4 regions of the Peribacillus sp. genome follow, and region 2 is predicted to be linked to each of the others. Evidence: riboswitches for the same ligand, from Rfam matches in the RefSeq annotation. Region 2 holds a riboswitch; each other region holds the start of a gene.
What was found. A riboswitch is a leader RNA that binds a small molecule or an ion and turns the genes downstream of it on or off. The one in region 2 is predicted to bind S-adenosylmethionine.
Positions count from the first base shown of each region.

Region 1: another riboswitch for S-adenosylmethionine. It lies ahead of metK (methionine adenosyltransferase); the one in region 2 lies ahead of AC52RT_RS09365 (hypothetical protein).
Region 3: another riboswitch for S-adenosylmethionine. It lies ahead of AC52RT_RS02900 (alpha/beta hydrolase); the one in region 2 lies ahead of AC52RT_RS09365 (hypothetical protein).
Region 4: another riboswitch for S-adenosylmethionine. It lies ahead of AC52RT_RS07385 (O-acetylhomoserine aminocarboxypropyltransferase/cysteine synthase family protein); the one in region 2 lies ahead of AC52RT_RS09365 (hypothetical protein).

Region 1 covers NZ_JAZVJO010000557.1:1,209-4,345, forward strand. The annotation lists gene pckA (phosphoenolpyruvate carboxykinase (ATP)) at 1-903, opposite strand, end outside; SAM riboswitch class I at 1,196-1,362, shown strand; gene metK (methionine adenosyltransferase) at 1,580-2,779, shown strand; gene AC52RT_RS18265 (gamma carbonic anhydrase) at 2,887-3,137, opposite strand, start outside.
Region 2 covers NZ_JAZVJO010000293.1:2,742-5,878, reverse strand. The annotation lists gene AC52RT_RS09370 (GDSL-type esterase/lipase family protein) at 363-1,088, opposite strand; SAM riboswitch class I at 1,249-1,349, shown strand; gene AC52RT_RS09365 (hypothetical protein) at 1,422-1,751, shown strand; gene AC52RT_RS09360 (hypothetical protein) at 1,794-2,012, opposite strand; gene AC52RT_RS09355 (DUF5316 family protein) at 2,384-2,596, shown strand; gene AC52RT_RS09350 (EamA family transporter) at 2,870-3,137, shown strand, end outside.
Region 3 covers NZ_JAZVJO010000088.1:14,992-18,128, reverse strand. The annotation lists gene AC52RT_RS02905 (methionine ABC transporter ATP-binding protein) at 1-740, opposite strand, end outside; SAM riboswitch class I at 815-914, opposite strand; SAM riboswitch class I at 999-1,103, opposite strand; SAM riboswitch class I at 1,297-1,398, shown strand; gene AC52RT_RS02900 (alpha/beta hydrolase) at 1,458-2,213, shown strand; gene AC52RT_RS02895 (CsbD family protein) at 2,286-2,450, shown strand; gene AC52RT_RS02890 (PP2C family protein-serine/threonine phosphatase) at 2,764-3,137, shown strand, end outside.
Region 4 covers NZ_JAZVJO010000234.1:933-4,069, reverse strand. The annotation lists gene AC52RT_RS07390 (methionine ABC transporter ATP-binding protein) at 1-209, opposite strand, end outside; SAM riboswitch class I at 381-491, opposite strand; gene AC52RT_RS07385 (O-acetylhomoserine aminocarboxypropyltransferase/cysteine synthase family protein) at 607-1,920, opposite strand; SAM riboswitch class I at 2,017-2,123, opposite strand; partial or broken gene AC52RT_RS07380 (S8 family serine peptidase) at 2,536-3,137, shown strand, end outside.

The DNA of each region.
Region 1 (3,137 bases), on a different contig from region 2:
ATGAAGAACTACATTCTCAAGAACGGCACCAAAACGAATGGCGTCAAAGATTTGAGGTTCTTTTTCACGAGATAAATTGATGCATTTTGCATAGCAGCCGCCTTCGATGTTGAAAACGCCATTTGAAGACCAGCCATGCTCATCATCACCAATTAATTTTCGGTTGGAGTCTGCAGATAATGTAGTCTTGCCAGTTCCTGATAAACCAAAGAATAAAGCGACGTCGCCTTCTCTGCCGACATTGGCTGAACAATGCATTGGAAGAATCCCTTTTTCAGGAAGAAGATAGTTCATTACTGAGAAAATAGATTTTTTCATTTCTCCTGCGTATTCAGTACCGCCGATTAATACCGTCCTGCGTTCAAAAGAAATAATAATAAACGTTTCTGACTGTGTACCGTCTACGGCTGGATCTGCTTTAAAGTTTGGTGCTGATATAACCGTGAATTCTGATAAATGATCTTGAAGTTCTTCTTCATTTGGCCGAATAAATAATTGATGGGCAAACAGATTATGCCAAGCGTATTCGTTAATTATTTGAATGGGTAATTGATGTTGTTTATCTGCACCTGCAAAGCCTTTGAAAACAAATACTTCATCTTTTTGTTTTAAATACTGCAGGACTTTATCGTATAACTTTGCAAATACTTCACTAGAAATCGGTTGGTTTACAGTACCCCAATCAATCTTTTCATGAACAGCTTTTTCATCTACTATATATTTATCCTTAGGAGAACGTCCTGTGTATTTTCCGGTTTCAGCTTTTACAGCTCCTGTTGACGTGAGCTGCCCTTCGTTGCGGCTTAAAACTTTTTCAACTAATTGAGGTACAGAAAGCTGCACATGTATGTTGTTACCGGATAATAATTGGTGTAACTCATTTGAGATATCAAGCGTATTCATATAGGAGATACCTACCTTTTTTTGAATTTATAATCAATTTATAAATAGTATAACACATTAGTTTTAATAGTCTATACTATTTGTTTTGTTTCTTGTATTTTCTGAGAGGAAAAGGTTTTAATTGGTGAAATTTATTGAAAGGATCTATAGGCTATATGCCTTTTACTCCATTTTTCCTTTGCACTATGACATTATGTGAGGATAGTGGAAAATAGAAACTTTTTCTTCTGAATAGGAAATAAGTATTGACAGAATTTGTAGAATTACGTTATGATTTTAAATTGTACGGATTCTCTTATCCCGAGATGGTGGAGGGCCAGGCCCAATGAAACCCAGCAACCTGCTAGAATGTTTGATTTTGATAAAACAATAAATTGCTTTAATCAGCAATTGTTTGCAAAATCATTTTAGTGTTGGTGCTAACCTGAGCAAGGTAAAAAAACCCTTGAACGATAAGAGTGAAAGGATCATTTCGAGACAACAAACCTTTCCTCAAAAACTAGGAAGGGTTTTTATGCGTTTAATCATTCTTTTTTACTATGAATGATTCGCATCAACCTTTCTGCTTCTATTATATAATACCAACTGGGAATGAGTTTCGTCTAACAAAATGGGAAAGATAATGTGAATGGCTGCCATTCCTTTTCTTAGCCTGAACATTTGAGGAGGCAAAAGAATGTCAAAGAAACGTCGTTTATTTACTTCTGAGTCTGTGACAGAAGGACATCCGGATAAAATTTGTGATCAGATTTCAGATTCAATCTTGGATGCTATCCTAGCTAAGGATGCAAATGCACGTGTTGCATGTGAAACATCGGTTACAACTGGTTTAGTTTTAGTTGCTGGTGAAATTACTACTTCTACCTATGTAGATATTCCAAGAATCGTGCGTGATACAATTGCTGGTATTGGATACACACGCGCAAAATATGGTTTTGATGCTGAAACATGTGCTGTATTAAGTTCGATTGATGAACAGTCAGCAGATATTGCTGCTGGAGTCGATGAAGCTCTTGAATCTCGTGAAGGCCAAATGACTGATGATCAAATTAATGCAATCGGTGCTGGAGATCAGGGATTGATGTTTGGGTTTGCTTGTAACGAAACAGAAGAACTTATGCCGTTGCCTATTTCATTGGCTCATAAGCTTTCTCGTCGTCTAGCAGAAGTCCGTAAAAATGGAACGTTAGAGTACCTTCGTCCAGATGGTAAAACACAGGTAACGATTGAGTATGATGAAAATAACAAGCCGGTCCGTGTAGATACCATTGTTATTTCGACTCAACATAGTCCTGATGTTACATTGGAACAAATTCAACGTGATTTAAAAGAACATGTCATTAATGTGGTAGTGCCTAGCGGGTTAATTGATGATGAAACAAAATATTTCATTAATCCGACTGGCCGTTTCGTCATTGGAGGACCACAAGGTGATGCAGGTCTGACAGGACGGAAAATTATTGTTGATACGTACGGTGGATATGCTCGTCATGGCGGCGGCGCATTCTCTGGTAAAGATCCGACAAAAGTGGATCGTTCAGCTGCGTATGCTGCGCGGTATGTAGCGAAGAATTTAGTGGCAGCGGGTCTGGCTGACAAAGTAGAAGTACAGCTTGCTTACGCTATCGGTGTAGCTAAGCCGGTTTCAATCGCTGTTGATACATTCGGTACAGGAAAAGTGGATGAAGATATTTTAGTGGACTTAGTCAGTGCGAACTTTGATCTTCGCCCTGCTGGAATTATTAAAATGCTCGATCTTCGTAGACCGATTTATAAACAAACTGCAGCGTATGGACATTTTGGCCGTACGGATGTCGATCTTCCTTGGGAACGTACAGACAAGGCAGCTTCTTTAAAAGAACAAGCAAAAGCATAAACAAAAAAAGAAGTCTTACCTAGGTAAGATTTCTTTTTTTTGCATTATCCTGCTTTTCTGAATCAATACTAGAACAATCAAGCTCTTATATGTAATGAATTCATATCTTATTCTAGTGGAGCAGTGTATTTATAATATTGGCCCTTTTCGGCATATTCGGTTACTATACGCTCCATATCATGTTTGTCCTCTTCGGTTAGCTCGCGGATGACTTTAGCCGGTCTTCCGAATGCCAACGTGTTAGGTGGAATCACTTTCCCTTGAGGGACCAAACTGCCGGCTCCTATAAATGCACCCTCACCGATTTCAGCTTTATCAAGAATGATCGAGCCCATTCCGATAAGTGCACCTTTCCTAA
Region 2 (3,137 bases):
TTAATTATTGCATTTATTTTTTATAAAAGTAAATATATGTAATTAAAACAGCGGGCCGAGGAGGATAAATAGATAAAATCACCTGCTTTTAATATTCATCTTATTAGACATAACTGACCTAGTTTTAACTGATCAAATAAAACGAACTAGAGAGAGTTAACTTCTTCTATTTGCTGGTCGGTCAGCTGCCAGAACTCAATATAATCACCTCAAAAAAACTAGTTACACATACGATATGCATTTACTATAAACAACCGAAACAATTCAAGCCAATGATGTTTAAAAAATTTAATCAATCGATTGATTAAATAATTTTTCATAAAAAAGAGCCCTTCCACTTAGAGGACTCCACTCATCTCTATTTATTTCTTTTTACTAATCGCCTTCCAAAATTCGGCTGCAAGCACTTTATATCCAGAATCACTCAAATGAATATTCGTCTTATTTGGAAGGTATTTTTTATAATTCTTAGCAATCGCTTTGTCAGTCGCCACAAATGTATCACCATTTTCTGTAGCTGCTGACTTAATTTGCGTATTAAGCCCTGTTAGCAGCGGCATTAAAGCAGCTTGCTGTTCAGCTGGATAATAGGGGAAACAATTATAGTAACCCATTACATAAACCTTTACCTTCGGATTAAGGCCGTCAATTGTTTTAAGTATTTTATTCAGATTAGTAGAAACAGCGACAAGTGCTTCCGGTGCTTTCGAAGGATCCGTATTTATCTTGGCAAGTAAATCATTTGCCCCGATATCAATGGTAATATGAGTAGCGCTTTTAATTTCCTTCCTGATTTTCTTGCTTTTCGTTACATCTAGCAGAAGACGATCCGATGTATAACCTGGTACGCTGAAATTATCAAAGTCAGCTAATTTATACTTTTTTGCCACAAATGAATCAGCAATATAATCAACGTACCCATAATCCAAATAGCCATTCGGTGACAGCCCTGCTGCTAACGAATCCCCTAATGCCACATATTCAACCTTTACTGGTGCAGGAGCTTTTTTTGCTGAAGCACTAAATGGCACACCGACTACTAGAGACATGGCTAACAAGATACTTGCAGTTTTCTGTTTCCGATTCAAAATAATTCCCCCTTGATAATTTTTGACTTCACTAGTTCAAATTCCGTGTTTATATCGAAAATCCTTCTTAGGTCTAAAGTAATTTTTTCGACATTCAATTGACAAATTCAATTTTATTTATTAGAATAATCAAAATACTATTTATACAATAAAAACATATCTCTTATCCAGAGAGGTGGAGGGACTGGCCCGACGAAACCTCAGCAACCACACGTAGTGATGGTGCTAATTCCAGCAAAGCTTAGCTTTGGACGATAAGGGGAGGTGTCTTTTCTTACAAAAGCCCTCTTCTTAGGAAGAGAGTTTTTTTGTATAGAAAAGGAGAGTTTATCGATGAAAAATAATAAGACCTTTTTAACCGTGGATGAATACTTAGATCTTTACCTATTTGCAAAAGATCTTGGTGATATTCATTGGCAAAATGAAATAATTGAACAACTAAAAAATCATAATCAGAAAACAGATAAAACCTGGGAGATTCAGGCTCTATGGGAGTCCTTTGAGCGGGTAAATAATAAAATACTGGCTCTTTACAAAGAACTGCGAAATGATTCAGCCATCTCAGAAGTAATAGGAGAAAAGCTCTGGACTTTAAAACAACAGCGTATGGAAATCAGCCGGGAAATCCGCTGTCTAGAGGGTAAAACGTTCATAACTAACTAAAAAAAGATGGAGTATCTCGTTAATGAGATACTCCATCTTTTTTTATGCGTTAACCTTCATAGCTGACATCATTTGCATCATGGTTGAAATCATTTCATCACACTCTTGCATTTTCATCATCATTTCTTTCATATCCATACCCATTTCGTCATTCATTTCCATGCCTTGCATTCGAGTCATCATCATTTTCATACCATTCATTTCTGTCATCATTCTTTCCATTGACATCTTCATCATCATACTCATCGTCATGTTTTCCATTTCCATTCCTCCATTACGGTTTTTTTAAACTAATAGGATCTGGATGTACAGCACTTGTCCTACTTCATCTACTTTAAGTATATACCCAAATAAACTGTATTTTAAAAATTATTTAAATAATTTATTTTCTAAATCATTAACGAACTGTCTGTATCTTTTAAAACCCTTATGTATCAATGGTTTAACCAATTTAATCAATCGATTGATTAAATAAAAATAAATCTTTTAATAAATAAAAAATGGCAGAAACTCCTATTAGTTTTTAAATAAATGAGCAGAATAGAAAGAGTGGGTATTTTATCAATCATTTTACTTAATAGCGAAACTTATAAGAATATGTAACGTACTAATAGTAGAAAGGGGGTGTTTTTTTGCAGTACTTCTTTTTTTTCGGTGTAGTCTGTATCATTATCTCCGGTATATCAGTTGGGGCATGGACGACGCCTCAACAGCAAAGAGATACATTCAACAATGAAACAACCACATACCGAAGATCCAGAACAAGAATAGCGATTTATTCTGGATTTTTAGGCATCCTTTCTCTAGCCATAAGCGGAATGTTGTATTTTAAAAATACAATATGATTCTCAGGTTATTTATATCGTTTTTTAGGCTGTTGAGAAAGAGTCGGCAGCCTTTTGATTTTTTCCCTCAACCCTTGTAACTGTGTATCAGTAAATCTGCAATTTGTTATAATCCTTTCAAAAAAACCCTTTCTCTGGATCCAGGGAAAGTGCGTTCTAAATGAACCCTTCTTTAAACTTCTTCTTGACGTGATTTTTATGCGTTGTATAATTAAGAGTTTTAATTATCGCATTGCTATATTTGTATAATAAACAAGAAGAGGAGAATTCATTATGTGGTTTATTTTTGCTCTGCTCACAGCACTTGCATGGGGCGGCGCGGATCTATTTTATAAAAAAGGAACAGATAGTAATGATAAGTTCAGCCATATTAAAATCATCATTATGGTCGGCTTGGTTATGGGTTTGCATGCAACAGGGTATCTTTTATTCAAAGGATTGACTTTTAATCCTATGGATTTAATCACTTATTTACCTGTATCAGGACTCTACATTTTGTCGATGGCAATTGGTTATATCGGGTTACGATATTTGGAACTTT
Region 3 (3,137 bases), on a different contig from region 2:
TCATTAAGGACAGAATGAACAAAGTTTTGCGCTGTTTTCGTTTGGGGATTTGAAAATATATCAAAGACAGTGCCAGATTCAATAATTTCTCCGCCTTCGATCACAGCGACCTTGTCGCAAATATCTCGTATCACAGACATTTCATGGGTAATCATCAAGATTGTTATCTTATATTCGGCATTAATTTTTTTCAAAAGTTTTAAAATCGAGCCCGTTGTTTGTGGATCAAGTGCCGATGTAGCTTCGTCACAAAGCAGAATAGATGGCTGTGTAGCCAGCGCCCGCGCAATACCAACACGCTGTTTTTGTCCACCTGAAAGTTGTTCTGGATAGGCACCTGCCTTATCGCTTAATCCAACGAACTTTAGCAGTTCTTCTACTCGTTGTTTGATTTGTTTCTTCGGTGCTCCTTCTAATACCAATGGCATTGCGATATTTGCAAACACTGTTTTTGATTGAAGGAGATTAAAATGCTGAAAGACCATCCCAATATTCCTTTTTACTTTTCGGATAGTAGAAGGAGATAGCGTTAATAGGTCTTGCCCATCAACCAGTACTCTTCCTCCTGTCGGCTTTTCTAAGAAATTAACACAGCGGATTAATGTACTTTTACCAGCACCGCTGAAGCCAATCACTCCAAATATTTCTCCTTTTTCTATGGTTAAGTTAATTCCATTAAGAGCCTTAAACGTCTTGTCCTTCGTGCGGTACTCTTTCTCCAATCCTTCGAATGTAATCATGATGCTCCCCCAATCTCATTTAAAAAACCCTCTTCTAAATAAGAAGAGGGTCTACGCAGCCCAAAGGCTGCCTCTTCTTATCTTTCAAGCTGAAAGCTTGCTGGAATTGGCACGGTACTAGTGTCCGCTGCCGAAGCTTCATTGGGCCAGTCCCTCAGCTTCTCTGGATAAGAAATTTATATAATTGTTTAACACTTACACACAAAAAACCTCTTCTGAAAATAGAAGAGGTTCCAATCAAAATATCCGATCAGTACGCTCTTATCTACCAAGCTATGCTTGTTGGAAGTAGCACAGTATTCTAAAAAGAATCTGCTGCTGAGGTATCGACGGGCCAAATCCCTACACCTCTCTGGATAAGAATGCATATTAAGTTAATACAATCTTACAAATACTTACCTTGTTTGTCAACATACTTTTTGACTATTCTTTTTTTTAAAATCATTTAAACAATTCGTTATGTTCTGGTCTTGACATATTTTTAGGCTATATGATACGATTTATTCCAAGTAAACAAGTGGGAATAATTGAATTTCGAGTGAATTCCCTTCATACACGTATATCAAGAGTGAACGAGAGAACTGGCTCATAGACTTCACAGCAACCTCCAAACGGAAAGGTGCTCCCACCAGCAAAGCTATGCTTTGGTTGATGAAATCGGTTAAAACCCTCTTCTCAACTTGAAGAAGGTTTTTTATTTTGAAAGGAGAATATCTAATGTCAAACTCGACGATTATTTCCGGCGCTGAATCATTCTTCATACCCGGAAACCATACTGGGATTCTAATTTGTCACGGTTTTAATGGTAGCCCGCAAAGTATCGCATATATTGGTGAATGTTTCGCTAAGGCGGGATTCACTGTATACGCCCCGCTTCTAAAAGGACACGGCACGTGCGCAGAAGATATGGAGACTTGTTGTTACCAAGATTGGATTCAAAATATACACGATGCATACAACACACTGAAGAAAACCTGTTCAAATATAGTTGTAATGGGTCAGTCAATGGGCGGCGCATTAGCCTTAACATTAGCAGAAACGGAAGCATGCAGCGGCATTATCACGCTAAACGCTGCCCTTGAAGTCCCTTGGTATGAAACATTTAAACACGCAGATGCACCGAGGTTCATTCTAGAGGGAAAACCAGATATTCATGATCCTGCTGCGTATGAAATTACTTACCCCTCAGTTCCGCTTAAAGCAGTTCAACAATTACTGCTTTTAATGCAAAATTTACGGCAAAAGCTCCATCACGTTTCCTGTCCTGTTCTCATATGCAGCTCACCTGATGACCACGTTGTTCCGTCTTATTGCTCGATCGAGATTTTCAAAAGCATCGCATCCACTGAAAAGGAACGTATCGATTTACCTTCTTCCTATCATGTAGCATCCCTAGACTATGATAAAGATAAAATTGTGGAGGCATCACTTTCCTTTATAGAGCGGCATGTCCATAAAAAAATGGCTTCATAATAATCCAAAATTGTTTACTCTCTCCCCAAACCGGGTAAAGTATATTATCACGCTAAAGAGGAGGAATTTTATATGAGTGGATTATCTGATAAGGTAAAAGGCACTGTAAATAAAGTCAAAGGCGAGGCCAAAGATCAAGCTGGTAACGCACAGAATGATCCTTCCCTACAAGCAGAAGGAAAAGCAGATAAAGTAAAAGGCAGTATTCAAAAAGGTATCGGAAAATTAAAAGATTAAGCTATAACCATATAAAAACCGGCTCCCTAAGTGGAGCCGGTTTTTTAATTCAAAAAACAATAAAAATAGGTTTATTTTTATGTCAGCAGGGTAAATGAAGTGTATATAGGCATTTTGCTCTCATGGCTCTTTTGACTTGAGCCATGTTTTTTTATGGTTGCTTATCTTGATTTTCAATACTCTCTAATTATATTTGTATACAAAAGTACGTTATAATAAAAATATTACACCATTATCTAACAAATAACCTACTTGATTCTATACCCAATCATTTATTACGTATTTTTTGTTAAGTCTAAAGGAGAAGCAGAGAATGAAAATTCTAATCGTTGATGACAATCAGGTAAATCTTTTTGTTATAGAAAAAATTTTAAAGCGTGCGGGATATGAAGACTTCACCTCCTTGACTTCGGCTCAAGAAATGTATGATTACTTACAGGTGGACAGCCCCATTCCTAAAGAGTCAACAGTCGATATTATTCTCCTCGACATTATGATGCCTGATATCGATGGAATTACAGCTTGCAGAAAGCTTCAAAGTATTCCACATTTAAAAGATATTCCAGTCATCTTTGTTACCGCCCTCGAAGATTCTAATAAGGTAGCAGAAGCCTTAGATGTCGGCGGAATTGATTATATATTAAAGCCTATCAACAAAATCGACCTGCTCGCACGAATTCGAGTTGG
Region 4 (3,137 bases), on a different contig from region 2:
CGTCCTGCCACAATAACTGAGCCATCCGTTGGTGTTTCTAGACCATTTAACATCCGAATTAATGTACTTTTTCCTGCTCCGCTATATCCAATGATTCCGAAAATTTCACCTTGATCTATCTTCATGCTGACATTATCGACTGCTTTTATTAACCCGCCTTGTGCCAAGCCTGTTCGGAATGACTTACTTATTTGTGATAATGTTATCAATAATCTCACCTCTTTATTCAATACATTCTATGAACTTAGTAATCTGACTCTCAAGAAAAACCTTCACATATATCGTTTCTCATTTCACCCTAAACATGTATTGAAATCTCAATTAAGAAACAAAAAAACCTTTCCGCAAGAGCAGAAAGGCTGGCTAAGAAACTAACCGTCCTCTCATCTCCCAAAGCATGACTGCTTTGTGTGAATTGGCACCTTTCCAAGGTAATCCTTGTCGGTTGCCGGGCTTCAAAGGGCACATCCCTCAGCCTCTCTTGATAAGAGTAAAACGTATATGTGATTGAAGGTTTCCCCTCGTTAAAAGTCCATAATAATTATTATAAAATAATATCATGAATAAAGAGATGATGTCAATCAAAAACATTGATGTCAGATGATCTTAAATGGTTTTAGCTGAGGTACTCGTAATCCCTGTTGCTTTTCCGATGCCATCTTCGAGCGCCTCTATTAAATCTTCAACGTTTTCAATGCCAACGGATAGACGGACGAGGTCAGCGCTAACACCTGATTTTAGTAATTCCTTATCATTTAATTGTTGATGAGTTGTACTTGCTGGATGAATAATTAAACTCTTAGCATCTCCTACATTGGCAACATGTGACCATAGATCGATGGAGTTAATCAACTTCGCTCCCGCATCACGGCCCCCATTAATCCCAAAGATGACAATAGACCCCGCACCCTTTGGCAAATATTTATCAACGAGTTTTTTATCAGGGTGATTAGTATTCCCCGGGTAGGTTACCCAACTGACAGCGGGATGATTTTCCAAATAGCTAACAATTTCTTTAGTATTGGCTAGATGCTCCTTCATTCTTACATGAAGGGTCTCTAATCCTAGCGTAAATTGGTACGCACTTTGTGCACTCAATGTCGGACCAAAATCACGAAGCAATTGCACACGTGCCTTTGTTATGAACGCAGCCGGACCCACTGCTTCACTGAAAACAATCCCTCCGTAGCTCGGATCAGGTTCCGTAAAGCCAGGGAAATTGGGCGAATTCCAGTCAAAGTTTCCACCGTCAACAATAATGCCGCCCAATGTCGTCCCGTTACCAAGCAGCCATTTAGTTGCCGAATGGATCACAATATCAGCTCCGAATTCAATCGGACGGCATAGATAAGGTGTTGCAAAGGTATTATCAATAATCAACGGTATACCATTTTCATGAGCAATGTCAGCAATGGCCTCAATATCTAATACAGTTAAACTTGGATTACCAATGGTTTCTCCAAAAATCGCCTTTGTTTTCGGCGTAATTGCTTTTCTAAAGTTTTCCGGGTCCTCAGGTGAAACAAAGTGAACCTTTATCCCATACTTAGGCAGAGTATTGGCAAATAAATTGTATGTTCCTCCATAAAGGGTGGAAGCTGCTACAATTTCGTCCCCTGCTCCAGCTAGATTGAGGATGGCTAATGAAATAGCAGCCATTCCACTTGCGACCGCAAGAGAGCCGATCCCTCCTTCTAGCAGTGCAACCCTTTCCTCAAATACTGTCACAGTTGGATTATGAATCCTTGTATATATATAGCCCGCTTCCTTTAATCCAAATAAATTGGCCGCATGCTCTGTGTCTTTAAATAAATAGGCATTACTTTGATGAATAGGCAGAGAACGTGCTCCTGTTTCATCCGTCTGTAATCCTCCATGAATACTCACTGTTTCAAACCGATAACTTTTTTCTTCTGACATTGTCTCATCTCTCCTTTAACAATCTTATTAGCTCTTTAAGGATATGTAAGAAACAAAAAAACCTCATCTAGTTTAAGAAGAAGTTTTTAGGAACTCTCCTTATCTTTCAGAGCTTATACTCTGCTGGAATTAGCACCGTGTATTAAAAACATACCGGTTGCCGGGCTTCAAAGGGCCAGTCCCTCCACCTCTCTTGATAAGAACATATTAAATTTTCAGATAATTACCTTGTAGGAAATATATCACGAACATAAGATAACGTCAATAAAGAAATCAGATTTTTCTATCTTTATAACCATTTTTTTATCTCTTTAAGGTGAAAAGTTCTTTTGACACCTGTATAAAAGCACACTTATGCCGAAATTTTTTTGCTGTTTACTAAATACGTCCTTACTATGACCTTGTTTTCACTGTACAGCTATTCCTACCAAGTATTCATTTTCACAATCCAATGTTTTTCAAGACAAAATATGACAAATATTTCATTGAACAGTTCGCTATTATTAAAGCAGCAACAGTGCTATACATACGAGCCGACTACGCGAAACGGAGGGTAGCTGAATTGTAGAACGGTCTCATTTTTGTTCTTTGACATTCGAATAGGGGGAAGAAACTTTGCAAAAAAAACGAGAAAGAAAATGGCTGGCTTTATTATTTTCAATTTTGCTGCTTACATCTTTGATCATTCCGACAAACTCCACCATTGCTTCGACAAGTACACTTCATACCTCTGCAAAAGATAGTCTTTTAGGAAAAGAACAAAAGAAGATTGCTCCTACAGTCCTTTCACAATTTAAAGAAAATAAAGAAGTTACCTTCCTAATTAAATTCAAAGAACAAGTGGATACCAACAAAGTATCTACCAAAGCTGCTGCTATAGCCAAAACACAAAAACTATCAGCTAACCAATCAAAACTACTTAAACGCTCTACTCTTGTATCCGAGCTTCGATCTACTGCATTAGAAACACAGGTAAATGTTAAAGACTATTTAGTCAAACAGGAAAAAGCAGGCCAAGCAAAGAATCTTCAATCCTTTTATATCGTCAATGCGATGGCAGTAACAGCTTCCAAAGACGTAATGGAGCAGCTCGCTGTTTACCCTGAGGTAGCTAAAATCCTGCCAAATGAAATCAGACAGTTAATTCAACCAGCTAGTAAAACCAAAATCTCTAATGCAGTGAATGGCTCTACTGCCGTTAAAAGCAAAGCCGACAC